3 regions of the Bradyrhizobium sp. 154 genome follow, and region 3 is predicted to be linked to each of the others. Evidence: riboswitches for the same ligand, from Rfam matches in the RefSeq annotation. Region 3 holds a riboswitch; each other region holds the start of a gene.

Region 1 (12,221 bases), on a different contig from region 3:
GGTCGCGGTTGGGACGAAGGTGACCATCAGGCCACGCGCGTTCGCCGGCCAAAGCTTCGAGGGCACCGTGGCGTTGATCTATCCCCATCTCAACGCCGCGACGCGCACCGCGCGGATCCGGATCGAGGTATCCAATCGCGACGAACTGCTGCGGCCGGAGATGTACGTCGATGCCGAGATCGAGGCCGGCACGCCGGGACCGGTGCTGGCGGTGGCGGAGAGTGCCGTGCTCGACAGCGGAAGCCGCCAGGCCGTCTTGGTCGACAAGGGCGAGGGCCGCTTCGAGCCGCGCGAAGTGAAGCTCGGCCGGCGCGGCGGCGGCTTCGTCGAGATCACGAATGGCCTGTCCGAAGGCGAAGCGGTCGTGACCTCGGCCAACTTCCTGATCGATGCCGAGAGCAACCTGAAAGCGGCGCTCAAGGGGTTTGCCGAGTCCAGCGGCCCGCCGCCCGAGGCGCCAGCCACCGGATCGGGAGCGCGCCCATGATCGCCCGCGTCATCGCCTGGTCGGCGCGCAACCTGCTGCTGGTGCTGTTCGGCACCGGCTTCGCCGCCGCGGCCGGCATCTACGCGCTCGTCCACCTCCCGCTCGACGCGATCCCGGATCTCTCCGATACCCAGGTCATCGTCTACACCGAATACCCGGGGCAGGCGCCGCAGGTGATCGAGGACCAGGTCACCTATCCGCTTGCCACCGCCATGCTCACCGTGCCGAAATCCAAGGTGGTGCGCGGCTTCTCCTTCTTCGGAGTCTCGTTCGTCTACGTGATCTTCGAGGATGGCACCGACATCTACTGGGCGCGCTCGCGGGTGCTTGAATTCCTGAACGCCGCCACATCGCGCATTCCCGCGGGTGTCACGCCCACCATCGGTCCGGACGCCACGGGAGTTGGCTGGGTCTACCAGTATGCGGTGGTGTCGAAAGAACTGAACCTGGCGGACACGCGCACCGTCCAGGATTGGAACCTCAAATTCGCGCTGGCCAAGGCGGAAGGGGTCGCAGAGGTCGCGAGCGTCGGCGGCTTCGTCAAGCAGTACAACGTGATCCTCGACGCGCAGCGGATGCGCGACCTCGGCATCACCATGCCGAAGATCCGGGACGCGATCCGCGCCAGCAACGCCGACGTCGGCGGGCGGACGGTCGAGCTGTCGGAGTTCGAATACGTCATCCGGGGCCGGGGCTACCTGAAAAGCATCGACGATCTCGGCAACATCGTCCTCAAGACGGACAAGGGCACGCCGGTGCTGCTGCGGGACGTCTCCCGGGTCGAACTGGGGCCGGACGAGCGGCGCGGCATCACCGAACTCAACGGCGAGGGGGAGGTCGCGAGCGGCATCGTGCTGCAGCGTTTCGGGATGAACGCGCTGGACGTCATCGAGAACGTCAAGAAGCGGTTCAAGGAGATCGCGACCAGCCTGCCGAAGTCGGTCGACATCGTGCCGGTCTACGACCGGTCGAACCTGATCTACGCCGCCATCGACACCCTCAAGCACACGCTGGTCGAGGAGAGCCTCGTCGTCGCGCTGGTCTGCGTCGTGTTCCTGCTGCACGTACGGAGCGCGCTGGTCGCCATCCTGATGCTGCCCGTCGGCGTGCTGATGGCGTTCGGAGCGATGAAGCTGCTCGGCATCGGCTCCAACATCATGAGCCTCGGCGGCATCGCCATCGCGATCGGCGCCATGGTGGACGCCGCCATCGTCATGATCGAGAACGCCCACAAGCACCTCGAGCGCGCGGAGCCGGGCAAGTCGCGGATCGCAATCCTGATCGAGGCCGCCTCGCAGGTCGGGCCGGCCTTGTTCTTCAGCCTGCTGATCATCACGGTATCGTTCATGCCGATCTTCACGCTGGAATCGCAGGAAGGGCGGCTGTTCAGCCCGCTCGCCTTCACCAAGACCTTTGCGATGGCGGCCGCCGCGCTGCTCTCGGTCACGCTGGTGCCTGCGTTGATGGTGATCTTCGTCCGGGGACGGATCGTTCCGGAGCACCGCAACCCGATCAACCGCTTCCTGATCTGGATCTATCGCCCCGTCATCAAGGGCGTGCTGCGCGCAAAGACGTTGGTTATCCTGCTTGCGCTCGCCGCGCTCGCGATCACGATCTGGCCCGCCCGTCAGCTCGGCACCGAATTCATGCCGAACCTCGACGAGGGCACGCTGCTCTACATGCCGACGACGCTGCCCGGCATCTCCGTCACCAAAGCCGCCGAACTGATGCAGACCCAGGACCGCATCATCCGCTCCTTCCCGGAGGTCGCGTCGGTCTACGGGAAGGCCGGCCGGGCCTCCACGTCGACCGATCCGGCGCCGACCGAGATGTTCGAGACGGTGGTCAATCTCAAGCCCAAGGAGCAGTGGCGGCCGGGTCTCACCATCGACGGCCTGATCGCCGAGATGGACAAAGCTCTGCAGTTTCCGGGCGTCTCCAATGCCTGGACCATGCCGATCAAGGCGCGCATCGACATGCTCTCGACGGGCATTCGCACTCCTGTCGGCGTCAAGGTGATCGGCACCGACCTCGTCGAGATCGACAAGCTCGCCAAGCAGATCGAGCAGGTGCTGCGGAACGTGCCCGGAACATCGTCCGCCTACGCCGAACGGGCCATCGGGGGCTACTACCTGGAGATCACGCCCGACCGGTCGGCGCTGGCCCGCTATGGCATCATGGTCCAGGACGTCCAGGACACCATCGCGACCGCGCTCGGCGGTCAGGCGGTCACGACCACCGTGGAGGGCCGGCAGCGCTTCACGGTCAACATGCGCTACCCCCGCGACCTCCGGGACAATCCGAAGAAGATCGCAAGCGACGTCCTCGTTCCCATGCCCGCCGGCGGCGCCGTCCCGCTCGCGGAAGTCGCGACCGTTCAACTCGCGCGCGGCCCGACGTCGATCCGGACGGAGAACGCCCAGCTTGCGACCTACATCTACGTCGACATCCGCGACCGCGATCTCGGCGGCTACGTCGCCGAGGCGCAACGCGCCGTCCAGGCCAGCATCCAGTTTCCGTCGGGCTACTACGTGGTCTGGAGTGGCCAGTACGAATATCTCGAGCGCGCCATGGCCCGCCTGAAGATCGTCGTGCCGGCGACGCTGCTCATCATCTTCCTGCTGCTGTACCTGAATTTCAGGTCGGTGACCGATACGATAATCGTCATGCTGTCGCTGCCGTTCGCGCTGGTCGGCGGGCTTTGGCTGATGTGGTGGCTCGGTTTCAACCTTTCGGTCGCCGTCGCCGTCGGCTTCATCGCGCTCGCGGGCGTCGCCGCCGAGACCGGCGTGGTGATGCTGATCTACCTCAACGAGGCGCTTGCCGAGATCAGGGCGCGCCGCGCCGCCGAGGGTTGGACCTTGAGCCGGACCGATCTCCGCGAGGCCATCATGGAGGGCGCGGTCGAGCGCGTCCGGCCGAAGATGATGACCGTCGTCGCCATCATGGCGGGACTGCTGCCGATCATGTGGAGCACCGGCACCGGGTCCGAGATCATGCAGCGGATCGCGGTGCCGATGATCGGCGGCATGATCTCGTCGACCCTGCTCACGCTGATCGTGATCCCGGCGATCTTCGGCCTGGTCAAAGGCTTCCGGTTGCCGCCTGTGGGCAAACCGGGAGTGCCGGCGAAGTCGAAGGCTGTCGTCACGACACTCCGAATCCCGGAGCCTGCCAAATGAGGTGAGCCAATGATAGACGGGATGATGTCTGGAATGATGGGCGGCATGGCGCTGATCTGGGTCCTGATCGTCGTCGTGCTCGCGCTGGGCGCGGCCGCGCTGATCAAATACCTGTTCTTCTCGGGCCGAGGAGATTGATGATGCATCGCATTCTACTTGCGGCTCTCGCTGCTGTACTCGTCTCCGCGCCGGCTCGGGCGCAGCAGGACAGCGTAGTTCGCGGGGAGCAGGATTTTCGGGCCTGTGCAGCATGTCACTCCCTCGAGCCCGACCGCAACATGACGGGGCCAAGTCTTGCAAACGTCTGGGGAAGGAACGCCGGAAGCTTGCCGAGTTTCGACCGCTACTCCGACGCGCTGAAAGCTTCGGGGATCATTTGGGATGACCGCTCGCTGGATGCCTGGTTGACCGATCCGGAACGCATGGTGCCGGACAACGCCATGCCGTTCGAGGGCATCAAGGATGCTCGCACGCGCGCCGATCTGCTCGCCTTCCCGAAGGAAGCAACCAAGCCAGGTGCAGCGCCGCGGCAATCGGCGCAAGGAATGGGTGGCATGATGGGCGGAATGATGGGAGGTGGGCGCGTTCCGAATCTGAAGAATCTGGATCCCCCGCAGCACGTGACTAGCATCACGCACTGCCGGGACACCTATCGTGTGACTACGGCCGACGGCAAGACGCGGGCGTTTTGGGAACGCAATCTCCGGATCAAGACGGATTCCAGCAAGGACGGTCCGGAGAGCGGGGCTCCGGCCATCGTGCCGGCCGGAATGATGGGCGATCGCGTCGATGTGATTTTCGCGGGGCCCGAGGAGATCAGCAAGATGATCGAGCCGCGGTGCTGAGCCTTGCCGGCATTCCGATCGGCTCGGTTTGGGCTCGTTGGTGGTGCACACTCCAACCGTCTCCGAAACCGCGGTTACAAGCTTCGGGAGCGTTCGATGGGCTTCTACAAGGACTTCGTGCTGCCGAGCCTTCTCGATCTCGCGATGAGCAACAAGCAGCTTCTGCCTTTTCGCGAACGCGTGATCGGCGCCGCCGAGGGCCGCGTGCTGGAAATCGGCGTCGGCTCGGGCCGCAACTTGCCGTTCTATCGTTCGCCGGCGAAGGAAATACTGGCGCTCGAGCCTTCTCCGAAGCTGGTCGCCATGGCTCGGGGAGCCGTGCATGCGGACCTGCGCGTGCAATTCGTCGAAGCTTCCGCCGAAGCCATTCCGCTCGACGATGGCACCGTCGACAGCATCGTGACCACCTGGACCTTGTGCAGCGTTCCGCAGGCTGCCGTAGCGCTTGCCGAGATGCGCCGGGTGCTCCGCCCCGGCGGCAAGCTCCTGTTCGCCGAGCATGGCCTGGCGCCTAGTCTAAGCGTGCGTTGGTGGCAGGACCGTTTGACGCCGCCATGGCGGCACATCAGCGGCGGCTGTCACCTCAACCGCCCGATCCGCTCCATGATCGAGGATGCGGGATTCCGGATCGACCGGATCGAGACCGGCTACATAGCGGGACCGAAGCCGATGACCTTCATGTACGAAGGCAGTGCGCGGCCAGGCTGACAGAGCGGCAAGTTCTGATCACGCCGAAGGAGTGGCCGCCGGAGCAGCAAGGAAGACCTCTGTGGCAGCTTGATCGGAGAAGCGGAGCCCGGTTAATTTTCTATCTCTCGCCAAAATGCGGTCTCGGTGCTGAGTGTGTTGGCTTTCAGTGGCACAGAAGTTTGCGAGCAACATCTTGGCGTCGGCTACGTCAGCCGGTCGGCCTCCATTATTCGGTCCATCTCGGCACATCGCCCAGGGCAAGCGACTTATTACCGTACAAGGAGAGCGCATTTGCGGACCAGATCCGCCTCGGCCCTGCCGCCGGTGCACACTACGAGGCTCTGGTCGCAGGTCCAGTCCGTAGCACGTTGCAAGCTCAGCCACCCGAGGGGCTATCGCCCGCGCCGTTCCAGGCGTAGCACTTGACCTCTGCGGAACCACCGGCGGCAGCAGCGGCCGGGCGCTTCGACGACACGAAAGTACCTCAGATAGCGCCAGCCGACAACGACACCGCTCACCGAGACGATGGTCCCAAGGATCGAGAGCAGCCACACCACAATGTCCCAGGCCGGGGGATACATCAGCAGTAACCGAAAATCGAAACTGTGCAGCGCGTTGAACAGCCATCGATATGTGCGACGGCCGCTGTCCACGCGGCCAACGATGTCGCCCGTGACGGGGCTGATGTGAAACCATGTTTTCGCGTCATCATCAAACACGGCGCGCAGCACCGGCAATTCGCGGTCCTGATGATGGGCATACCAATAGGCATCGTATTCCCTCAGGATTGACCGTTCCACGACGCGCGCTTGCGGCAGCAATTTTGTTGCGGCAGTCCAGAGGCGATCCTGCGGAAGCGTTGCGAATTGGCCCGACGTCACATCCAGCGGTCTTTGCGTGCCATCACGCGATGCGGCGATCATCATCGGGCTGCCATTAAGCCAGACAAAGCGCACTTCGACGGCGGCGGATTGCGGTGTTGGCAGCTTCGTCGCAATCGTCGGCGTATCATGGCCAGCATAGCGTTGCAGCACCTCGCGCGTCATGTTGCGGCTTGCGAAATATTCGCCGGGATTGAGCGAAAGCCAACCGGAGAACGTCCAGGTCAGCACGAAGATACCCGCGATCAGGCCGGTGACGTGGTGCCAGGCCATCCAGCCACGATAAGGCGTGATCCTGCCGCTGGCATAGCGCCGCTTCAGGCGTACGCGAAGGATCCCGATCCAGATGCCGGTGACGCCGATGATCAGGCAGATACCGGAGATCCAGAGCACGACCAGCCGCCACAGCGGCCCATCTTTGCGCAGCACGGTCGGATAGATCCAGTGCGGGATCGAGCCGAGGCAGTTCCAGACCCGTTCGGTGTGGTTGGTGTCGAGCGCGATCTCGCCGGAGCGCGAGGAGACATAGAGCCTGGTACCCGCATCGTCGCCGAGCGCAATGAGGTAAAGCGGCCGCAGCGGATCGTAACGGGCCGTTACGCTCCATTGGTCGCGATCGATGATGTCTTCGAGTTGCGGTGATCTGCTCGCGGGATGATGTTGTGCGACCGCGAGCGCCTGCTGTTCGGAGACGCCGGTGATGATCCGGCCATCGGCTGCAGAGATCGCCTGTCGCTTGCCGTCCCAGCCGGTGATCCGATACACCGGCTCGTCGGCCAGCATCGAAAGCCGGAGGTCGCGCGGATAGCGCGTCGCGCCTGCGGCTTTCATCACGTCGTCCGGCGACAGCGCCACCTTCTCCCATTGGACATCAGGGAGCGCTGCCAGCCTTTCCTTGTCGGAAAGGCCGGGAAAAGCCACGTACATCATCACCACGCCGGAGATGAACCACATGGCGAAGAACAGGCAGGTGACGATACCGACCCAGCGGTGGCCGATGTACAGCCACCGCCGGAGTGTGCGTTTGAGGGTCCGTGACACGCTCAGAACTTCACGTTGACCGCGAGCTGCGCCGTGCGTGGCATGCCGAGCAGCCACTGAGTAGTGCCGCCCGACGTCGTGTAGATCTCGTCGAAGAGATTGTAGATGCGGAACGACACGGTGGTGTTGAGGTCGGGCTTCCACTGCACGCCGGCATTGACAATGTTGTAGGCCGGGCGCGTCACCGTGTTGGCGTTGTCGGCATAGGTCTTGCCGACGATCTGCACGCCTGCGTTGGCCGACCAGTTCGGTGCGAAGGCCCAGGTCGCCCAGATATTGGAGACGTTCTGCGGCACATTGACCGGTACGTTGCCGGCATAGTTCACGCTTCCGCCGCCCACCGCCTGCACGAAGTCATCGTATTTCGCGCGCAGGAAGGCGGTATTGGCATCTATGCGCAAGCAATGATCGAGCAGGAAACCGACTGACGCTTCGACGCCGCGCGATGACTGCTGGCCGACCTGGACGGTCAGCGACGGAATGTTGGGATCGCGTGCCAGCAGGTTGTTCTTCACGATCTCATAGCCGGCCAGGGTCCATTCGCCGCGGCCGCCCCAGAACGATTGCTTGACACCGATTTCGACCTGCTTGCCGGTCGCCAGGTCGAAGTTCTTGTTTGCGGAGGACAGTGAGACGAGCCCTCCGACCGGGTCGGCCGCGGTGGCATATTGGGCATAGAAAGCGAGATCCTTGACCGGTGCATAGACGGCGCCGGCGCGCCAGGTCGTCGAAGAGAACGATTTCTCGAAGCTGTTGGCGGGCGAGACATAGTCGGTGCGCGCGATTGTCGGTTCATCCTGACGTATGCCGGCAATCAAGGACAGTTGCTCGGTGACCGACAGCCTGTTCTCGGCAAACAGCGCGTACTGGTTGGTTACGCTGCCATAGCCGGGAACTGTGGGGTTCGGGCTGTTGAATACGCCTGGAGCGAAACTGAATGGGTTGACGGACGACGAGCCGCCGTAAGGTGAATTGTTGGTGTGGGTAAAATTGATGCTGTTGACGTCGAAACCTGCGACGAACTCATTGGCCATGCCAAGGACATGTCCGCGGAATTTCGCATCCATGCGATTGCCGACCTGCTGCTGATCGTGAAAAATCTCGATATAGCTGCTGCGGTTGATCAGGCCGGTGGCGGGGTTATAGGCGTAGCTTTCGACGTCCTTCCAATGTCCCTTGGAGTTCAGATAGTAAAGCGTGTTCTGAACCGAAATTCCATCGGCCACCTGCCATTCAGTTTTCACCTGGTTCCAGCTATCCTGGTAGCGGATGTGGCTGTCGCTGACGTTGTAATTCTTGAAGCGGAGAGATTCATCGAGCCTGCCGTTGATCAGCGGCGTGCCGAAGTAGCGCGACGGGTTGCGGTCACCGTAGTCCGTGGACAGTGTCCAGGTGACGTCGTCGTTCTGCTTGATCTGGATCACGGCATGAAGCGCGACGTTCGAGGTGTCGTCGCGATCGACCCAGCCATCCGACATGTTGCCGGAGGCGGTGATCCGATAGGCGACGTCCTTGCTGACCGGACCGCCACTGTCCACCGCAATTCGCCGGGTCATGTTGCTGTCCAGCGACATCTCGGCCTGATTGCGAGGGACCCACAATGGCAGTTTTGAAACCACGTTGATGGCGCCGCCGACCGCGCCCGCGCCGTACATCACCGACGCAGGGCCGCGCAGCACCTCGATGCGCTCGGTCGACCAGGTGTCGAACGGAAAGGCCACCGTCCCGGCGCCGATATAGAGCTGGGTGCCGTCATACAGCGTCATGACGGAGCCAAGGCCCGTGAAGCCGCGGGTATTGAACGAGACGCCGCCATTGCCCGGTGCCGGGCTCGCCGTGAAGCCGGTGGCGTTTTGCGTCACCGCGTCGACGATGTTCTGCTGGCCGCGTTCGGCGATGGTTTCAGCGGAGATCACCTCCACGCTGGCTGGCGTCTGCAGTCGCGTCAGGCCGAGCCGGCTGCCGGCCGTGCTCGCGCCGGTGAGGTTGAGCGTCGGTGCGGCGAAGACAGGACCAGCCGGCGCGGCAACCTGTGTACCGGTATTGACAGCTATGTTGCGCTGCTGGCGCAAACGCGCGGCGCTGGCGGTCGCAGAACTGCGTCGGGTGCTTTGGGCCCTCGGCGACGTTGCCGGCGACTGCACCACAACGGGGTCGAGCGTCTGGACCGTCCTTTCGGACTGTGCCCAGCCGTCGGTCGACAAAACCAGGCAGGAGAATGCAGCTGAGCGCAGAATCGCGCGGCGATACCGCGGCGCGAAGATTGTACGGGAGGTCATCAACAGACTCGCGATAACGTGGCACGTCACCGCGAACGCAGCTTGGCCGCTGCCTCAAGAAGAAGGCAGCCCCAACACCCACCAGGACACCCCGCCCAATGTGCTCGCGTGTGACCACGACCGACGGCAGGTCTCCTGGCTCGCGGGTCGTTACCTCTCGCCGCCTTCCCAGGTCCGCAGGCCCAGTGGCGTTTGGCGAAGGCTCACCGCTTACAGTTGCGGGGGCAGCCACGGCGTTGGGGGATCCCCGCACCGTATTCCCTATTGATCTCCCGAAGGAGAACCGTCGTTGTCACCCTAGTTTTATTTGCAAACGGCTGTCAATTGGATGTTTCGCTGCGGCAGAAGTCAGCGCGTGGCGCCGATCATCAGGCCAAGTCGAGGATTCGACACCGCGGGAGATGGCATGTCAGATCACGCATCGATCCCTTATGAATTGGTTGCAGCGGTGAGCGTGGTGAGGTCTACTGCTTGCGCACAGGCCGACGAGGTCGCGATCACGACGCACACTACGTTCGACGTCGGTGACAACTCCAATGCCGTTCAAAGCTCCGCACGTATCCTTCGTATCGTTGCCGTTAAGGTGCCCTCCGGGATCAACCAGGCGATGATCGTTGGAAACTGGCTCGCGCGATGCTACGTTAGAGGGCATGCACGTCGAATCCACTCTCATTTGCCCGTCATGCGGCCATCGATCCATTGAGACGATGCCGACCGACGCTTGCCAATTCTTTTACGATTGCCGCGGATGCGGCACCCGGCTGAAGCCTAAATCGGGCAATTGCTGCGTGTTCTGCTCCTATGGCACCGTGCCTTGCCCACCGATCCAAGAGAATGGCAAGGGAGCTTGCTGCGGGTAGTTTGCCGATTTCCTGCGTGTGCCGATGAGTGCACGGGCTTTCGCGCGAGAATAACGCGATCGGCGTTGGGGTCCGGACCTCAATTGCTGCGCCGTCGCTCTTGCCCTAATCACGTGGGAATTCCGCCGCGAGCTCGCGCTAACGGGGCCCATAGAAGTGAACGAACGATGAACGGTACCCCGACAGCTATCGGGATCAGCCAGTACGTGAAATGAGGCAAGTCCTTCCAAAGCGGCAACTGCTTTCCATTGTCGACGTAGAACGATCGGGCGCTGGATCGACCTGAGTGGACCGCCGTCGATTCGAGCGGCGGCCGGGTCAACATCATTTCTTCCGCGGAAGACGTGGCCGACCGCATCGCCGACTTCATCAAGCAGACACGATACACGACAGGAGGGAGCATGCAGCATCGATCCACACTTCGCGCGAGCCTCTCGGACTATTTGGCACCCTTGCCGTGCGCGAGGCAGCTGGAGCTCAGAGCTGCCGCCTATTCCGTCAAGCGTTCCCTCCCGTGACTTGAGCCCCCGGTTCCCGGATCATAAGGATGTTAACACTGTTGCGGATCGACACCCCGGCCTAGTGCATGGTACTGGTCATCGCCCGATCGATCGGAACCCCGAGTGACCCTTTCCTTCAGATTTGGCCGTATCCTGCCGCGCTCGCTGCGCGGTGCGATGACCATATTTGTGATCGCGACCTACCTGATCGCCGGCGTGCTTCACGGCGTGTGCGATCTGGATGTCACAAATTCGTCGCCCAATGTTGTCGTCTCCTTCGCCGACAAGGGCATCGGCCATTCCGACAAGGGCGTTTTGGCCGACCATCACTGTCACGGCTGCTTCTCCGTCTCCGTTCCGGCCCCAGTGATTGCAGCGGTAGCCGTGATGCGCCCGATAGAGATGGTACCCACGCTGCAGGTCGTTCGGCGCGGTCTGCCGCCCGGAATCGACCCACCGCCCCCGAAATTCCTGACCTGAAATGACCGCTGGGCGCATCGCGCCCTAGATCCGTCTTTCGTCAGGTTTTCACCATGTTTCCAAAGTGCGTCACGCGTTTCGCGTGCGCGACGGCGTTGCTGGTCAGTCCCTGGTTGGGCGCGGTGTCGCATTCGCAGACCCTCAACCTTGGAGCGGCGCTGCAGCGCGCGCTCGCGACCAGTCCGCGTCTGACGGCCGCCGAGCGCGACGTCGGGATCGCCGCCGGCCAGCGCATCCAGGCGGGGGCACTGCTCAATCCGGAACTGTCCTACGAACAGGACAATTCTTTCGGATCCGGTATCTACCGCGGCACCAAGTCGGCCGAGACGACGCTGCAGATCAGCCAGCTCTTCGAGCTCTTCGGGAAGCGCGAGGCCCGCATCGCCGCCGGGCAGGCAGGTGTGGAAGGAGCCACGATCGAACGCAAGGCGGTGCGCCTGCAGATCCTTGCCGAGACGGCGATCGCGTTCCTGAACGTGCTCGGGCTGCAGCGGCGCATCCAGATCCTGGACGAGCAGGTCGCCGCGCTCGAGCGTCTGACGCCCTTGCTCCAGCGCAGGGTGGACGCCGGCGCGTCGTCGCCTGCCGAGACGAAGTCGCCGCCGCCCTGGTGAAGGCCGATCGCGAGCGCACCAAAGCCAGCCTGTCCAGCGCCCGTCGCGAGTTAGGGTGGTCATAGGGGAGACCTCACCGAAGTTCGCCAGCGTCTCCGGACGTCTGGATGCTACCGCTCGGGCGCCGTCGTTCCAGGCAGTGATCGCGGCCATCGACGCGAACCCGCAATTGGTGAGGTGGAATGCAGTCTACGCCCAGCGCAATGCCGAACTTCTTCTGGCGCGGCTGAAGCCTTACCCGGACGTCCGTCTCGCCGCCGGCTGGCGGCATTTCAACGAAACCAACGACGACGCCGTCCGGCTGACCCTGTCGGTGCCGATCCCGGTGTTCGATCAGAACCAGGGCAATATCCTGTCGGCCC
Region 2 (5,239 bases), on a different contig from region 3:
TCTGCCGTGCGAAGAGAGAACCGGACGGCCTGAGCGCCCTCGCTGGGCGTCACGAAAACGAAGCCATCACCGAGCGGAATCGCCAGTTCGAAACCGACCGCCTTGCGCCGGACATCAGCCGGAATGCGTTGCACGAAAAGTGGAAAGCGAGACCCGTCCCGGCGCATCGGCCGAACAACCCTAAACAGCAATGTTACGCCCCATTGTTACACAGTCGGGGCCAACGCAACACTCTGATTGGACTTATCTATCTGGATTTGTTTGATATCCAGAATTGTATGGTGCCCAGGAAAGGACTCTGACCTCCAAGTCAGGACCGGACACTACTCCGGTCGAATCGCGCCAGTCACGCGGTCCGCGCCATGCCTGGGGCACCAAAAAAGCCCGGCCTCCTCCGGAGGCCGGGCGAAAGTCACGCAGGAACGACGCTGCTTTATGCATCGCACCAGCTTTCGTCGGTAGGGAGGACTTACCGGCGATCGATTTCGGCGAGGGCATTCGCCGTCAAACAAGGAGAAACGGATATCACTCCGCGCGAAATTTGGAGCCGCTTGCCTTCCGCTCCTGTCGGAAACTTCACGACTTGTCCACCACTCGCCCGCTGTCCGGTTGGGACGTCAGTGCCTTGATCGAGCTGGGATCCTTCGCGCAAGCGGTTTGGCTGCCGTGCCCTGAAACACAAGCGGCAGTTTGCCGTCGCGCAGCAGCATTTGGCACGCCCCCAAAAACCAACAACGCTCGATTACCTTTCCCGAAGAGCGTGCCAGGACGCGAATTTCGTATGACGTTCCGTAAGGACGGTAAAATAGATTGTTGTGATGGGACGCATCCACGCGATGGATAAATGAAAAAGTAGGGCTGTGCTTCGCGTGGAGCGTTAATGACGTCGCAATATGTGACCTGATCGGACGTCGCCGGCATGCTGTCGGCCGTCGGGTCGAGAATCGAGCTTGTCGCCGGCTGTATGCGACCGCCTCCGCCGGCGCCCGCCGGCATTCCGAGGCGCTGGGAACTTTGGGAGCTCGCAAGGACATCGTAAGCCCCCAAAGCGCGTGCATCTTGTTCACAAACGCGTTGGCGAAACGCTCCGCACCATCATGGCTCAGCCCGCAACTCGCGTGCGGCGGCCACCATATTGACGAGCGCGGGACGCACCTCCTCCCAGCTTCGAGTTTTCAGTCCGCAGTCGGGATTGATCCAGAGCTGCCGATCGGAAACTCGCTGCCGCGCCAACACAATCAGCTGCTTGATTTCCGCCGCTGCGGGAATGCGCGGTGAATGAATGTCATAGACGCCGGGCCCGATCTCATTGGGATATTTGTAGCTCTTGAAGGCCTCGAGCAATTCCATCTTAGAACGGGACGTCTCGATTGAAATGACGTCAGCATCCATTGCTGCGATCGCATCGATGATTTCGTTGAACTCGGAATAGCACATGTGGGTATGGATCTGAGTTCCGTCGGCGACAGCGGACGAGCAAACGCGGAAGCTGTCCACTGCCCAATCGAGATAGTTCCTCCACTGCGATTTGCGTAGCGGCAATCCCTCCCGCAACGCAGCCTCGTCGATCTGGATCATGGTCGCTCCAGCCGCCTCAAGATCGATCACCTCATCTCGGATCGCAAGAGCGATCTGACGGCATGTCTCGCTCCGCGAGATGTCGTCGCGGACAAACGACCAGTTCAGGATCGTCACCGGTCCGGTCAGCATAGCCTTGACGGGTTTCTTGGTCAGAGACTGCGCGAAGCGCCACCATTCAACGGTCATCGGCTTCAGCCGGGAGACATCTCCGAACAGGATAGGCGGACGAACGTACCGCGATCCATAAGACTGAACCCAGCCGTGCTTGGTGAAAGCGAATCCCAACAGCTGCTCGGCAAAGTATTGAACCATGTCATTGCGCTCGAACTCACCGTGTACGAGCACGTCCAGGCCGATATCTTCCTGCCACTGCACGGTACGGGCTGTCTCCGCTTTCAGAAGCTGCTCGTACTGCGCGTCATTCAGCGCTCCCCGCGCATGAGCCGCACGCGCATTCCGGACGTCGACCGTTTGCGGGAAGGATCCGATGGTTGTCGTTGGAAACATCGGCAATGCGAACGCGGCCCGCTGGACGTCGGCACGCTGGGTGAACGCACTGCGACGGCGACGCATGCTATCGTCGATCGCGACCATTCGTCCGGCGACATTCGCATTGTGGATCTCGGGCGATGTTTCGCGGGTCACGGCTGCGTTCTCGGAAAGCGCAAGTTCATCGGCCACCTCGGCAGCATGGCCGGCCAGCGCTTTGCCCAATATCGAAAGTTCCTTGATCTTCTGAACTGAGAACGCCAGCCACGTCTTCAGATTGGGATCGAGATCGGTCTCTAGCTCAATGTCGATCGGAACATGAAGCAGCGAGCAGGAAGGAGCAATCTGAACACGGTCCCTGCCCAGCTTTTTGACAAAAGGGGCAAGTTGGTCGAGCAGCGCCGCAAGATTGGAGCGCCAGACGTTGCGACCATCAACGACGCCTAGCGAGACCACGAGATCTCTGTGGGCTGTGGCGACAATTGCGTCCAACTGGTCGGGTGCCCGAACCAGATCGACATGAAGCCCGGCAACGGGCAAGGCAAGGGCTGTTTCAAGATTGTCGCCGATAGCGCCGAAATAAGTGGCCAGCATGATTTTAAGGGCCGGCACAACCTTTGCGAAATGAGCATAGGCCCGGCGGACAGCCGCCCGCGACGCTTCGTCGACGTCCATCACCAGGCATGGCTCGTCGAGCTGAACCCATTCAGCACCGCGCGAGGCTAGTTCGCGGAGAACATCGACATAAACTGGGAGGAGCCTATCAAGCAGCGACAGCGGATTGAATGCGGGATTTCCGCTTTTGCCGAGCTTCAGGAAAGTGACTGGGCCAACTAGGACGGGGCGCGTTTGGTAGCCGAGGCTTTTTGCCTCCTCATATTCCTCGATCGGCTTTCGAGAGGAATACTTAAAGATCTGATCCTGGTGAAATTCCGGCACCATGTAGTGGTAGTTGGTATCGAACCACTTCGTCATTTCCTGTGCGGCTACGCCAGGCCCATGCTGAGTGTGATCACCGTCCTGAGCGCCACGTGCCATGGCGAAGTAGGTCTTGAGCGACACAGGACCTTCGGTCCAGCCGTAGACGTCGCGAATGGCTCCGACCATTACGCTGGTATCGAGCACCTGGTCGTAGAGCGAGAAGTCATTCGAAGGAATGACCGTCACACCGCAGGATTTCTGCCGTGCCCAATTAGCGGCACGAAGTCCACTCCCCGCCTCGAGGAGCTCGGCTTCGCTGGAGTTTCCCGCCCAGTAGCTCTCGAGCGCGAACTTGAGTTCGCGTCGTGGGCCGATGCGTGACGTCCCCAATGTGGCAACGGGAAGCGAAAGAATAGACATAGATCAGACCCCATAATTGGGACAAAGGCCATGGCGGACGCATGCAGCGAATATCGCGTGAGCGACAGCTGCTTGGCGCACACCGGGACACCCCGCCCGTGGACGATATATTGTCGAGGCAGGTCTCCTGGCTCGCGGGTCGTCGCTGCTGTCCGGCCTTCCCGAAGCCGCATGGCTTCAGTGACTTCGTTGGACAGCGGCTCGCCGCTTACAGTTGCGGGGGCAGCGCCGGCATTGCACCGGCTCCCTCTTAGCTCTGGATCAAACGAAATCCGAAGACCACGACGGCTGGCATTAGACGCACGAGGATCGATCCGTCAACCTACTAAGTGTTGCCGCGATATTGCCCAAGCGATTGCCAGCTGTACCAGGTAGGGCACAACGGTCTTACTCCCGGCCTGGTAAAAACGCGTGGATCTGTGAAGCCTCCGCTTATGAATGCGTCCGCTCAACACCCTCTTGGCGTAGTCGTGAGCTAACGCGAGCAGAACGAACGCACTGGGCGCTTCGACATCTGCGTGATCGCGACAAGCCTGGTCTTTTCCGTCAGCAGCTTCTCGAACTCGCCCGTGAGGAAGTTGCGATCATGCTCGGCCGACATCCGCTTGAACACAGCGCCATGAGGCTCCTTAGGAATTGCCAAGGCCGGGATTGCTCCAGGATCGCACGGATGATCAGGTCGGACTGCCTGTGTTCGGCGGACCCCGCGACGAGCCGCGAGCTCGATCGCCTCCGTGGCGTTGGTCAAGATGATCTCCTCGGTGCGCCAAGCACTTACGTGCTGAGCGACTATGGCGCGCGCCTTCGTTGTTTCCGTCGCCGCTGGCGAGTAGTGCAGCCTGGATGTTGGCCTGCGCGACATCGCCGGAACAGTTCCGGACGTCAGGATGCACGCTGACTTGCGAAACTGGAGTGAGCGGGGCGAGCGCGGGCGGCGGGAATCCTGCTATGAGCCTAGGCTCATGCACGCGTGCATGGTGACCACGGCCAAGCGGATGCCGAGCTTCTCGCACGTCATCAGGATCTCCGGACCGATCTCGTCGCGCATCGAGACCGTCTCTTCGGCTTCGAAGTGACGTAGCTTTAGATATCCTGCAGAGCCCTTCGAGGGCTTCTCGGAATCGATCGGCGCCTTAAGGTCATAACGATGTTGATCGACCTCGATCCGCCCCACGCGGTCGGCGGCCTCCACAAGCGCGACATCTACTACTTCGTTCGCGAAATCGAGCGGTGAAGCCTTCTGGACGCGGGCTGCTTATGCTGTCTTCGACGGGACACAGGTGTCAGGCACCGGACAGACCACCGCACATTGCGGCCTGTCGGAATGGCCCTCGCACTCCGTACACTTTTTGACATCGATAACGTAAATGTCGCGCTTGAGGCTGATCGCCGCGTTGGGACACTCGAACTCACATGCCCCACAAACGGTGCATTGCGAAGCGACGATCTTGTAAGCCATGCCTTCCGACTCCTTAGGCGAGCGATGCCATTGGCGATCCCTTTCAAATGCCGTGCCAAGGACGGACGCGCTCAATGATGGGCAATTTGCCCAAAGGTGCTGTCCCGGGTCTGAGACCATGCTACATCTGCGACAGCAACGGGCCACTTCAATTTCAAGCTATGCGAGCCCTCAGGCCCTACTCCGAGAGCCAGTCGCGACTCGACCGCTGGGAGCTTCCGTCGTTTGTCTGGCATGGCAGCGCGGGGCCAAGCGACGCTCGACGATTCCGAAACCGGCGGCGCGACTAAAAGCCGCGAGCCGACGCACGTCTACGCCGGATCTCGGCAAACCTCCGGTCACACACCCTGACTGGAGGTTTTGTGCAAG
Region 3 (12,221 bases):
CAGCGCGGCAGCGATGTTGGCACCGTTAGAGAAGCCGACCGCGACCGGCGCGGCGAGGCCGTAACGTTGTCGCGCCTCCGTGACGAAGTCGGCGAGTTCGTGTGCGCGCCGGCGCAAATCGTCCTCGTCGAACACGCCTTCGGCCAGGCGGCGGAAGAAGCGCGGCTTGCCGTGCTCGAGCACGCGGCCGCGCGGCGAGAGCAGGGCGGCGCCGGGCGATATCATTCGGCCGAGGCCGAGCAGGTCGTTCTCGTCACCGCCGGTGCCGTGCAGCAGCAGGAGTGGGGCCGAGCCCGCGTTGGCCGCGGGCTCGAAACGATGGATGAATGAACTCTCGGTCATGACACACTCTCTTCAAGGTTCGGCAACACTTCCTCGATCTGCTTGCGGTGCGCTTCGAGGAAGCCGGGCAGCTTCAGGTCGCGGCCCAGGGTCGCGACGGGTTCGTCGACGGCGAAGCCGGGGATGTCGGTCGCGATCTCGAACAGCACGCCGCCGGGTTCGCGGAAGTAGATCGAGCGGAAGTAGTTGCGATCCCTCTGCTCGGTCGGGTGCAGGCCGTGATTGCTCACGAGCTTTTGCGCCATCTGGCCCTGCTCGGCGTCGTCGGCCGCGCGGAAGGCAATGTGATGCACCGAGCCGCCGCCCTGATGTCCCCGCAAGAAGCCCTGGGCTTCGTAGATGTCGACGACGCTGCCTTCGGCATCGCCCGCTGCCTTGAAGCGGATCACCGAGCCTTCGCGCGCGGTCTCCTTGAAGCCGAACACGTCGGTGAGGACGGCCGCCGTCTTCACTGCGCTGTCGAGCAGCAGGGTCACGCCGTGCAAGCCGCGGATCGCATGCTCGGCCGGCACGTCGCCATTGCTCCAGCCCGGCTCGTTCTCGGCGCCGGGAATGCCGACCAGCGCGAGCGCCATCCCGTCGGGGTTGCTGAACGGCAGCACGGACTCACCGAAGCGCTTCTCCAGCGCCTCGTGAGCAATGCCCTTCTCGATGAAGCGCTGCGTCCAGTAGGCGAGCGAGCGCTGCGGCACGCGGAAGGCGGTCTGATGGGTTTCGCCGACACCGCGGCGGCCGGCCGAAACGCCCGCCCACGGGAAGAAGGTCAGGATGGTGCCGGGGCGGCCGGTCTCGTCGCCGTAATAAAAGTGATAGGTGGCAGGGTCGTCGAAATTGACCGTCTTCTTGACGAAGCGCAGGCCGAGGTCCCGGGTGTAAAAGCCGAAGTTCCTCATGGGATCGCCCGCGATCGCGGTGACATGGTGCAGTCCAGACATTGTCGTCCTCCAAAATTCGGGGAGCATCGTGCTCTGGTTGGAAATATCGTTCCGCTTTGGATTGGAGACAATCCATGCAAATATGACGGCTATGTCTATGAATTGGAAACAATAGGCGCGCCCGATTGGACAAGGTGGCCAGCCTCCGGGCTTTCGTAAAAGTGGTCGAAAGCGGCAGCTTTGCGGAAGCCGGCCGCCAGCTGCGGCTGTCGCGCTCGGCGATCAGCAAATACATCGCGGACCTCGAGGAGAGTCTCGGCGTCCAACTCCTGAACCGCACCACGCGGCACGCGAGCCCGACCGAGAACGGCCAGCGCTATTTCGAGCGTGCGGTGGTGATCCTCTTGGAGATCGAGGCTGCGGACCAGGCGGTGACGCAGGCCCAGTCGGCGCCGCGGGGCCTGTTGCGCGTCAACGCGCCGATGTCGTTCGGCACGATGCGGCTGGGGCCGGTGCTCGCCGATTTCATGGCACGCTATCCCGAGTTGCAGTTCCAGATCGTGCTCAGCGACGATTTGCTCGATCCGGTCCAGGACGGATTTGACGTGACGTTGCGGATCGCGGAGCTGGAATCCTCCAGCCTGATCGCGCGCAAGATCATGCCGGTGGCGCGCATGATCTGCGCTTCGCCGGATTATCTGGCGCGTCACGGCACCCCAAATCATCCGCAGGATCTGCGCGAGCACGCCGCGCTGACCTACGGCTTCCTACTCACCGGCAATCAGTGGAAGCTGACCGGCACTGATGGCGATCACTGGATCCAGCCGGCCTGGTCGCTCTGCGTCAACAACGCCGAGGTGCTGCGCGACGTCGCGATCAACGGCAGGGGGCTGGCGCTGCTGCCCGAGTTCATCGCCGCGGATGCGTTGAAGAAGGGCGAGCTGCGGACGGTGCTGAACGACTATTTCGCGCCGCCGCTCGCGCTTTATGCGGTGTATCCGCCGACGCGGCATTTGTCGGTCAAGGTGCGTCTGTTCATCGACTTCCTGGTCGAGCGTTTTGGCCGCGAGCGGGACGAAGCCGGCGGACGCAGACGTGCGGAGGCTAGGGATACTATTATACCGTAACGGAGACTGAACTTTCTTCCGATCGCTCAGGACTCATACTTGCGTCCCGACTTCGCGCTTAGGACCAGAGAGCTTCAGCCGCTGCCGGGGCGTCGCCGAGGGCTCTCTTTCGTGCCGCTGCGAAAAGCGGCGGCGTGATGTGTGGCTCGCCGACACTTCTCGACTTGATTCCAACAAGCGCAGGAGGAGCCTATGCGGAAGTCTCTCAGCTTTTTCCTTTCTGGCGTAGCATTGATCGTCGCGGCGTCAACCGCTGTAGCGGGCGAGCGGGTGCTTGAGTTCAAGCTGGTTACAAAGCCGATCGATCTCAAGGTCATCGAGGCCGCAAACGTCGAAGGACAGACGGTTGTGTCAGGCAAATTCTTTGGAGTCGCCGTTTTCAACGACGGCCGTATCGGAGTGAAAGAGTTCGTCAATACTTCGGACTTGCTCAAAGGGTCGGGCCCGTTCTTCGGCTACAGCACTTACACGTTCGAGGAAGGCTCGATTACGGCGCGCTACACCGGTTCGGCCAAAGACGGCAAATCAACGGGCGAATACACGATCCTATCGGGCACAGGTGCCTATGCGAACGCCACGGGTACGGGCACAATCGAAAGCGCGCCGAACCCATTCAAGGGCGTCAACCTGCTAAACATAAAGCTCGTCGTTAAAACGTCCGGTTCATGACAGCGCAATGTTCACAGGTCCCACACCAAGGAAGTTGATCCCTTGTGTGGCGTGTTGGCCGGCCGGCGGCACATTGCCGGCCGGGCGACCTGCTGAAGAACCGGGCGGGCGCGGTCGCCCCACTGGTCTTGATCGTAGGCCTGCAGGATGCGGACAAAATCGGCCATGCTGGATTGATCTCGGTTTTCGGCCATAGCCTCAACCTGAGTATCGGATGCGGGCTGGCTCGCTTGCCAAAACCGCCCGAGGACATCGGCGATGTTTCTCATGACGTACTCTCTGCAGCCAACTGTGACAGTAGACACCAAGTACTGGAGCGGCATCGCACCGTTCGCTAGGAGAAAAGCCGGCGGACGCTACACGGCCGGACTTGTCCTGCAACTGCCGGCTCGCGCGGCCGGTTCCGTTGCTTTTCACTCCGCGTTCATAGTTAGCACTGAGCACTTGGTTGTCGCCATTGTGCGCGGGTATGGCGAGACCATACTGAGGTAGGCTCAGATTGATGAATCGGGAAAAGTTCGATTCGCTCTGCCGCGAATTTCACACGCCGCGAAGAGTCGCGATTTCGGGCCTGGTCTTCACCTTCAGGCATCGAGGGCGTTTCGATACGCTGGTCTCCGCTAGCGCCTCAGCGTGAACTCGTCCGCACTGCGCCGGTGCTCCCATTTCGCCTGCTCCAGTTCGGGCCGGTCGCATTGGACTTCCGGATAGCCGATGCAGAGATAGGCGATGAACTTCCATGATTCCGGCACGTCGAGAATGGCGTGAATGCGCGCAGGATTCAGGATCGAGATCCAGCCGAGCCCGATGCCTTCCGCGCGCGCGGCGAGCCACATCGCGGTGATCGCCGCGACGACCGAATATTCCGTCGTCTCCGGCATGGTGGCACGGCCGAGGCCGTGACCGATGTCGCTGGCCTTGTCGGCAAACACGGCGAGGTGGCCAGGAGCCTGTTCGAGACCCGACAGTTTCAGCGTGGCATAGCGGGTCGCGCGCTCGCCGGTATAGGCGTTCAACGCATCGGCATTGCACGATTTGAAGTCGTCGATCACGGCTTGGCGCCGTGCGGCGTCGTCGACCGTGACGAAGCGCCAGGGCTGGCTGAGACCGACCGATGGCGAGAGACAGGCGGTCTCGATCAGGCGCTCCACCGCGCCGCGTGGTAACGGATCGCCGCGAAAACGCCGCACGTCCCGGCGCCATACGAACAGCTCGCGTAATTGTCGGCGGAAGGCGTCATCGAACTCGACCATGGGTCAGCGTCCGACCTGGAAGGCCGCGGCAACCAGCAGGATCATGATCTCGCCTGTCTGCTCGAACGCGCCGAGGATGTCGCCGGTCTGCCCGCCGATCTGGCGGATGGCGAGCCGCGCCAGCATGAACCCGGCGAGCGACAGCAGGATCAGGGCGACCAGCGCCTTGCCCGGCCCGAGCGCGAGGACGAGAGCGAGCGTCCCAAGTGCGAAGGCGATGGCGACACTGCGGCCCGGCGGCGGCCCCGCGCTCGCCGAAAGCCCATCCGGCCGCGCCAGCGGGACAAGCGACATGAAGGCCGGCACGCCTGCGCGGGCTGCGATGTGCGCCGCGCACAGCGCCAGCGTGACCGTCCATGGATTGGCGATCGCCGCGAGCGCACTCCAGCGCAGGCCGAACGACAGGATCAGCGCGCAGACGCCATAGGTCCCAATCCGGCTGTCGCGCATGATCTCGAGCTTGCGCTCGCGCGTTCGGCCGCCGCCGAGGCCATCGACGGTGTCGGCAAGCCCATCCTCGTGTAGCGCGCCGGTGATGAGGGCGGTAGCGGCCAGCGCGAGCAGGGCGGCAAGGTTCGGCGTCAGTCCGAACCGGCTGCACATCTTATAGACCAGCGCGCCGGCAAGTCCGACCAGCAGTCCCGCGACGGGCAGCGCCCAGGTTGCACGCGCGATGGCGCCGTCGCCTGCGGGCTTCGACGATGCCACCGGCAGAATCGTGACGAACGATGCCGCCATCCTGAGATCGGCGATGACGTCTCGCAGAAATTCGGCGCGCGGCATCATTTCAATTTCATCGGCAGGCCGGCGACGACGAACTCGACCTCGTCGGCAGCCGCCGCGATAGTCTGATTCATGAGGCCGGCGGCGTCGCGAAAGCTGCGTGCCAGGGCGTTGTCAGGAACGATGCCGAGACCGACCTCGTTAGTGACGAGAACAACTGGGCTTTTCAGCCGGGGCAGGGCGCCGGCAAGATCTTTCACCTCGCTCTCCCAGTCGCGTTCCGCATGCATCAGATTCGAGAGCCACAGCGTCAGGCAATCCACCAGCCTTGCGCCGCCGCCATCGGTTGCGACCAGCACCTGCACGAGATCAAGCGGCACCTCGCGCTCGATCCAGTCGGTTTCGCGCCGCGCGCGATGCGTGGCGATGCGCGCCTCCATTTCGGCATCGAGCGCCTCGGCCGTCGCGACATAGACGGGCTGCCCGGGAAAGGCCTTCGCTCGCGCTTCCGCACGCGTGCTCTTGCCCGATCGCGCTCCGCCCGTGATCAAGATGACGGCCATGAAGGTCTCCTATCAGCCCTGACTAATCACCAAACACGGCCAAAGACAAAGCCGAAATCGGGCCTGTAGGGGCTTGCGCTCTGCCTTCGCTTTGCGCAACAGGGGCGGAACAGGAGGCGCGTGTGGGCTTTGCGGCGGGGATGGTGGTGGCGATGGCGGCGGATGCCCTGCTGGGCTGGCCGTCGTGGCTGTTCGCGCGGATCGGCCATCCCGTGACCTGGCTCGGCCGCCTGATCGCGACTATCGACACCGCCTGGAATCGCGCGTCTGACCCGCCGGCGTTTCGCCGCGCCGCCGGCGTTGCCGGAGCGCTCGCGGTGATCGCGGTCTCAATCGCGCTCGGCTGGATGCTTCAGTCCGTGCTTCCCTGGGGCTGGATTCAGATCGCGCTGGTCGGCGTCCTGGCCTGGCCCCTGGTCGCGCTGCGCTCGCTGCATGACCATGTCGCGGCTGTCGCGACGCCCTTGCAGGCCGGCGACATCGCCGCCGCGCGCGACGCGGTCTCGCGGATCGTCGGCCGCGATCCCGCGGCGCTCGATGAGGCCGGTATCGCGCGCGCGGCAATCGAGAGCCTCGCCGAGAACGCCTCCGACGCCGTCGTGGCGCCGGTGTTCTGGGGCGCGCTGTTCGGCCTGCCCGGCATCTTCGGCTACAAGGCGATCAACACACTCGACTCCATGATCGGACATCGCAGCGAGCGGCACGAAGCGTTCGGCTGGGCCGCAGCGCGCATCGACGATGTCGCCAATTTCGTTCCGGCGCGCGTGACCGGCTTCCTCTTCGTGCTGCTGGCGTCGCGGCGATCGGAGGCGCTGTCGTGCATGACCCGCGATGCCCGCCGCCACCGCTCGCCTAACGCTGGCTGGCCGGAAGCGGCCATGGCTGGCGCGCTCGGTGTGCGGCTCAGCGGCCCACGCATCTATCACGGTAGCGTCACGAACGAGCCCTGGCTCAACGAGGGCGCGCGCGATCCGCTCGCTGCGGACATCAATCATGGATTGACGGTCTATCGCAGGTCCATGCTGCTTCTCGCCGCGGTGCTTGCGGTCCTGGCCTTCGCGTGAAAGAACGGGGCATGCGCGAGCACGGTGGAAATCTCGATCTGGCACAGCAGCGTTTTGGCGGACGCGCAGAGGATTGGATCGACCTCTCGACAGGGATCAACCGGCTGCCTTATCCGGTAGGCGAGGTGAGCGCGCGCGCCTGGAGCGCGTTGCCGTCGCGCGCCGAAATCGATGCCTTGCATCAAGCCGCGCAGCACGCCTATCGCACGAGCGCACCTGTTGTTGCGATGGGCGGTGCACAGGCCGCCATTCAACTGCTGCCGCAGCTCGCGGCGCCTGGCCGCGCGCGCATCCTCGCGCCGACCTACAATGAATATGCCGGGGTCCTGTCGGCCGCGGGCTGGGATGTCCTGGAGGTCGGCGAATTTGACGCGTTGGCCGGCGCAGACCTCGCGATCGTCGTCAATCCCAACAATCCCGATGGCCGCCGCCATTCGCCCAAGGACTTGCTGGCACTGCTGCCGCGCGTCGGCCATCTCGTGATCGACGAGAGCTTTGCCGACGCCGTCCCGCAGCTGTCGCTTGCTTCGGAAGTCGATCGGCCGCGGCTGTTGATCCTGCGCTCGTTCGGAAAGTTTTATGGCCTTGCCGGCCTTCGGCTTGGCTTCGCAATTGGCAATGCGGCGGATATCGGCAAGCTTGCGTCGATGTCGGGTCCATGGCCGGTCTCGGGAGCGGCGATCGCGATCGGTTGCCGCGCCTTGCGCGACGATGCCTGGGCTGAGGCTACCTCAGCGCGGCTCGCACGCGACTGTGTTCGGCTCGACGCCATGGCGCAGTCGCAAGGCTGGACGCTTATCGGCGGCACGCCGTTGTTTCGTCTTTACCAGACACCTAACGCGCTGGCCGCGCAGGAAAAGCTCGCGCGCGCCCAGATCTGGTCGCGCGTTTTCGCGCGAGAGCCGGCATGGCTGCGCCTCGGGCTTCCCGGCAGCGAATCCGAATGGACGCGCCTTGCCGAGGTGCTAGCGGGCTAACGCGAGCAGGCCTTCGACGTCGAGATGCCTTTCGATGTGATCGGCGAGGGCATCGAGCGCGCTCTCGATCCTGGCATGATAGGGCTCGTTACCCGCGGGAATATCGAGCTTTGCCAGATATGCCTTGCGGAAATCATCCGACGTGAACAGGCCGTGCAGATAGCTGCCCTGGACGCGGCCATCGCGCGAGATCGCGCCTTCCGGCTTGCCGTTCAGTTTCGCAAATGGCCGCGCGCGATCGGGCCCGTCGGTGTGGCCGATGTGGATCTCGTAGGCCTCGATCGCCTGGTCGGTGGCGGCGTGCAAGGCGGAGACGCGTGTCAGCGTCTTCTGCGGCCTCATCACCGTTGTCACGTCGAGCAGCCCGAGACCCGGCGTGTCGCCCGCAGGTCCCTCGATGCCGTCAGGGTCGGCAACGCTGTGTCCGAGCATCTGATAGCCGCCGCAGAGCCCGAGCACATGGCCGCCCCGGCGGTGATGCGCCACGAGATCAATGTCCCAGCCCTGTGCTCGCAGGAAGGCGAGATCGCCACGAGTGGATTTTGAACCGGGGATGATGACCAGCCTCACATCGCCGGGGATTGCTTCGCCCGGACGCACCATGACGAGATCGACGCCGGGTTCGAGCTTGAGCGGATCGAGATCGTCGAAATTGGCGATCCGCGACAGGGCGAGGCAGGCGATCTTGCATTGGCCCGGCTTGCGCGCGTCGCGCAGGCCCAGCGCGTCCTCGGCCGGCAGCTCGCCGGCGCGCGCGAACCAGGGCAGCACGCCAAAGCCGCGCCATGCGGTTTTCGCTTCGATCAGCCGGTAGCCGTCATCGAACAGCGTGGGGTCGCCGCGGAACTTGTTGATGACGAAGCCCTGGATCATCGCGGCATCGTCAGGGTCGATGACCGTCCTGATGCCGACAAGCTGGGCGATGACGCCGCCGCGGTCGATGTCGCCGACCAGCACGACCGGCACGTTGGCCTTGCGCGCAAAGCCCATATTGGCGATGTCGGCCTTTCGCAAATTCACCTCGGCCGGGCTGCCCGCGCCTTCGACCAGCACCAGATCGGCGCGCGTCTTCAAGCGCGCGAAACTCTCCAGCACGGCGCCCATCAGCGAGGGCTTCATCGCCGCATAATCGCGCGCACGCACCGTTGCGATGCGCTTGCCATGGACGATGACCTGCGCGCCGACATCGGTCTCCGGCTTGAGCAGCACCGGGTTCATGTCGGTGTGCGGCTCGACGCGAGCGGCGAGCGCCTGAAGCGCCTGGGCGCGGCCGATCTCGCCGCCGTCGACGGTGACGGCGGCATTGTTCGACATGTTCTGCGGCTTAAAAGGGAGCACGCGCAGGCCGCGCCGCATGAAGGCGCGCGCAAGGCCCGCGACGATGAGCGACTTGCCCACGTCCGAGCCGGCCCCCTGGATCATCAGCGCGCGCGCCATGGCGAGATCGTATCAGAACTCGACGCCGGCTTGCGCCTTGATGCCGGACCGGAAGGGATGCTTGACCAGCGTCATCTCGGTAACGAGATCGGCGATCTCGATCAATTCGTCCTTTGCGTTGCGCCCGGTGAGCACGACATGCGTCATCGGCGGCTTTTGCGTCGTCAGGAATTCGACCACCTCGGCGATGTCGAGATAGTCATAGCGCAGCGCGATGTTGATCTCGTCGAGCACGACCATGCGCAAGGCAGGATCGCGAATCAGCTCCTTGGCCTTGTCCCAGCCGGCGCGCGCGGCGGCGATGTCGCGGGCGCGGTCCTGCGTCTCCCAGGTGAAACCTTCGCCCATGGCGTGGAATTGGCAGAGGTCGCCGAAATGGCCAGTGAGCAGGCGGCGCTCGCCGGTGTCCCAGGCGCCCTTGATGAACTGCACCACCGCGCAGGGCAAGCCATGGGCGACGCAGCGGACGATCATGCCGAAGGCCGAGGACGACTTGCCTTTGCCGGCGCCGGTGTGGACGATAACGAGGCCTTTTTCGCCGCTCTTGGTCGCCATGATCTCGTCGCGGGCGGCCTTCTTCTTTGCCATTTTCGCGGCGTGGCGGGCGTCGGTTTCCTCGCCCGTTTGGATATCCGGTTCAGGCGTCATCGTATCCGGTCCTTCGGCTTGACAAGTGGCGGCCACCGGCAAATGGTGGGTCTGCGCTGGTTCCTGTCCTATGACAGGCGAAGAGGGAATGCGATAGGGTCCGAATTGGCAAGATTTGGGTCCAAAATGCAGCCGCCCCCGCGACCGTGACCGGAGAGATGCCCGAAGCCACTGACCCCTAACGGGATCGGGAAGGCGGGGATCGAAGGGCAAAAGCCCTGCTCCGCAAGCCGGGAGACCTGCCAGCGCGGACGATTTTGGACCGGCGGACGGGGTGTTCCGCGACGGGGAAACGGGCCTCTCACAATGGTCCGTGCGCCTCTTCGCCTCCCGCTGTTATTCTGGAAGAGGCGATGACGGTCACACTTCACGTCTGCATTACCTGCCGTGCCGGCGAGACGCTTGGCGAAGGCGACGTCACGCCGGGCAAGCGGTTGCATGGCGCGATCCTGGACGCCGGCGTGCCCGACGGCGTCAATGTGGTTCCGGTCGAATGCCTCTCTGCCTGTAGCCAGGGCTGCTCGGTCGCGCTGAGTGCGCCGGGTCGCTGGTCCTATGTCTATGGCCGCCTGTCGGAGACGAATGCGCGCGACGTGGTCGCGGGCGCTGCGGCGTATGCGGCCGCGCCCGACGGCCTCGTGCCCTGGCGCAGCCGTCCCGAAATCTTCCGCAAGCAGTCGCTTGCCCGCATTCCCCCCCTTGCCGTCGTGCCGGAGGCCGCCGAATGAATTCGCTCGCAAAAGTCCCGGTCACTGTGATCACCGGTTTTCTCGGCTCCGGCAAGACGACGCTGATCCAGCATCTGCTCGCCAATGCCGGCGGCAAGAAGCTCGCCGTGCTCGTCAACGAGTTCGGCAGCGAGGGCGTCGACGGCGAGATTTTGAAGTCGTGCGCTGCTGCCAATTGCCCGGAGGAGAACATCATCGAGCTCGCCAATGGCTGCATCTGCTGCACCGTCGCTGACGATTTCATTCCGGCCATGGAGCAATTGCTGGCACGCCCCGTGAAGCCCGATCACATCCTGATCGAGACCTCGGGCCTGGCGTTGCCAAAACCGCTGCTGAAGGCCTTTGACTGGCCGGAGATCCGCTCGCGCATCACTGTCGATGGCGTGATTGCGCTGGCCGATGCAGAGGCTGTCGCTGCTGGCCGCTTCGCGCCGGACCCGATTGCAGTCGAAGCGCAGCGCGCGGCGGACGACAATCTCGACCACGAGACGCCGCTGTCGGAAGTGTTCGAGGACCAGATCGCCTGCGCCGACATCGTGCTGCTGACCAAGGCCGATCTTGCCGGCAGCTCAGGGATAGAAGCCGCCAAGGCGGCGATCACCGCCGAGATGCCGCGCCGCGTGCCGATGCTTCCCATCACCGACGGCGCGATCGATGCGCGCGTCATCCTCGGTCTCGGCGCCGCCGCCGAGAGCGATCTTGCCGCGCGTCCCTCGCATCACGACGGCGAGGAGGAGCATGAGCATGACGATTTTGCCTCCGTCGTGATCGACCTGCCGGAAGTTGCCGATATCGATGCGCTGGTCGCCTCCGTTCAGCGCCTAGCGCGCGAGCAGAACGTGCTGCGCGTCAAAGGCTATATCGCAATCGCGGGCAAGCCGATGCGCCTCTTGCTGCAGGCGGTCGGCGAGCGTGTGCGCCACCAGTTCGACAAGCCCTGGGGCGCAGGTGTCAGGCAATCGAAACTCGTCGTGATTGGCGAGCACGGCGATATTGACGAGGCCGCGATCAGGTCAGGGCTAGCAACCTGATGCACGTCGTTTTCCGCGAGAGCCGCGGTCTTGAGGAGACCGCGACGCCAAGGGACATCGGCCAGGACCCGGCCGATCTCGTGGTGCTCTCATATTCGGATTCCGATCTTGCCGCGTTTGCGGCCGGCTGGCGGCGCGGCCGTACCAGCCTGCCGTCGCTGCGGCTCGCAAATCTTGCGGAACTGCGTCATCCGCTCTCGGTCGACACCTATATCGAGCGCACGCTCTCCCATGCGCGTGGCATTCTGGTACGTCTGATCGGCGGTGAATCCTATTGGCCGTATGGTCTCGCGACGCTCCAGCAACTTGCTAAGGACCGCAACATCGTGCTGGCCGTGCTGCCGGCCGACGGCCGTGACGATACGCGGCTCGACGCGTATTCGACCTTGCCGGTCTCGACCCTGCGCCGGCTCAAGGTGCTCTGTGACACGGGCGGCCCGGTCGCGGCCCAAGCCGCGATCGCGCAGCTCGCGCTGGCCTCGGGCCTCTATGCCGGGCCAGTCGTCGGCGAAATGAATGTGCCCGAGACGGGATTTTATGATCCCGCGCGCGGCGTCATTGCTGCGCCGACGGGCGGCGAGGGGAAGCCGCACGCGCTGGTGACGTTCTATCGCTCCTATCTCACCGCTGCGGACACCGGGCCGGTCGATGCCTTGATCGCCGCGCTGCGCGAGAAGGGTTTTGGTGCCTATGGTGTCTTCGTCACCTCGCTGAAAGCCGCGGCCGTCGCCGATTGGCTGCGCGCGCATCTCGCGCGAGATCCTCCTACGGCGATCGTCAATGC

The links. Region 3 has a riboswitch for cobalamin ahead of IVA92_RS12590 (DUF1636 domain-containing protein). Riboswitches for the same ligand answer to the same signal wherever they lie in the genome.
Region 1: another riboswitch for cobalamin. It lies ahead of IVA92_RS22905 (TonB-dependent siderophore receptor); the one in region 3 lies ahead of IVA92_RS12590 (DUF1636 domain-containing protein).
Region 2: another riboswitch for cobalamin. It lies ahead of metE (5-methyltetrahydropteroyltriglutamate--homocysteine S-methyltransferase); the one in region 3 lies ahead of IVA92_RS12590 (DUF1636 domain-containing protein).

The regions. Positions count from the first base shown of each region.
Region 1 is NZ_JADPKG010000101.1:36,814-49,034, reverse strand. It holds gene IVA92_RS22930 (efflux RND transporter periplasmic adaptor subunit) at 1-487, shown strand, start outside; gene IVA92_RS22925 (CusA/CzcA family heavy metal efflux RND transporter) at 484-3,669, shown strand; gene IVA92_RS22920 (cytochrome c family protein) at 3,996-4,514, shown strand; gene IVA92_RS22915 (class I SAM-dependent methyltransferase) at 4,611-5,222, shown strand; gene IVA92_RS22910 (PepSY domain-containing protein) at 5,597-7,126, opposite strand; gene IVA92_RS22905 (TonB-dependent siderophore receptor) at 7,129-9,405, opposite strand; cobalamin riboswitch at 9,513-9,708, opposite strand; gene IVA92_RS22900 (GDCCVxC domain-containing (seleno)protein) at 10,056-10,265, shown strand; gene IVA92_RS22895 (hypothetical protein) at 10,889-11,245, shown strand; partial or broken gene ihpA (divalent metal ion exporter subunit IhpA) at 11,299-12,221, shown strand, end outside.
Region 2 is NZ_JADPKG010000034.1:121-5,359, reverse strand. It holds gene IVA92_RS35955 (DUF6538 domain-containing protein) at 1-167, opposite strand, end outside; gene metE (5-methyltetrahydropteroyltriglutamate--homocysteine S-methyltransferase) at 1,096-3,411, opposite strand; cobalamin riboswitch at 3,511-3,710, opposite strand; gene IVA92_RS07780 (aminotransferase class V-fold PLP-dependent enzyme) at 3,887-4,273, opposite strand; gene IVA92_RS07775 (hypothetical protein) at 4,358-4,603, opposite strand; gene IVA92_RS07770 (4Fe-4S binding protein) at 4,667-4,870, opposite strand.
Region 3 is NZ_JADPKG010000050.1:96,075-108,295, reverse strand. It holds gene IVA92_RS12650 (alpha/beta hydrolase) at 1-342, opposite strand, end outside; gene IVA92_RS12645 (ring-cleaving dioxygenase) at 339-1,277, opposite strand; gene IVA92_RS12640 (LysR family transcriptional regulator) at 1,403-2,344, shown strand; gene IVA92_RS12635 (hypothetical protein) at 2,537-3,013, shown strand; gene IVA92_RS12630 (hypothetical protein) at 3,025-3,282, opposite strand; gene bluB (5,6-dimethylbenzimidazole synthase) at 3,634-4,266, opposite strand; gene cobS (adenosylcobinamide-GDP ribazoletransferase) at 4,270-5,052, opposite strand; gene cobU (bifunctional adenosylcobinamide kinase/adenosylcobinamide-phosphate guanylyltransferase) at 5,049-5,552, opposite strand; gene cbiB (adenosylcobinamide-phosphate synthase CbiB) at 5,675-6,616, shown strand; gene cobD (threonine-phosphate decarboxylase CobD) at 6,628-7,593, shown strand; gene IVA92_RS12600 (cobyric acid synthase) at 7,582-9,030, opposite strand; gene cobO (cob(I)yrinic acid a,c-diamide adenosyltransferase) at 9,043-9,678, opposite strand; cobalamin riboswitch at 9,719-9,940, shown strand; gene IVA92_RS12590 (DUF1636 domain-containing protein) at 10,032-10,406, shown strand; gene cobW (cobalamin biosynthesis protein CobW) at 10,403-11,437, shown strand; gene cobN (cobaltochelatase subunit CobN) at 11,437-12,221, shown strand, end outside.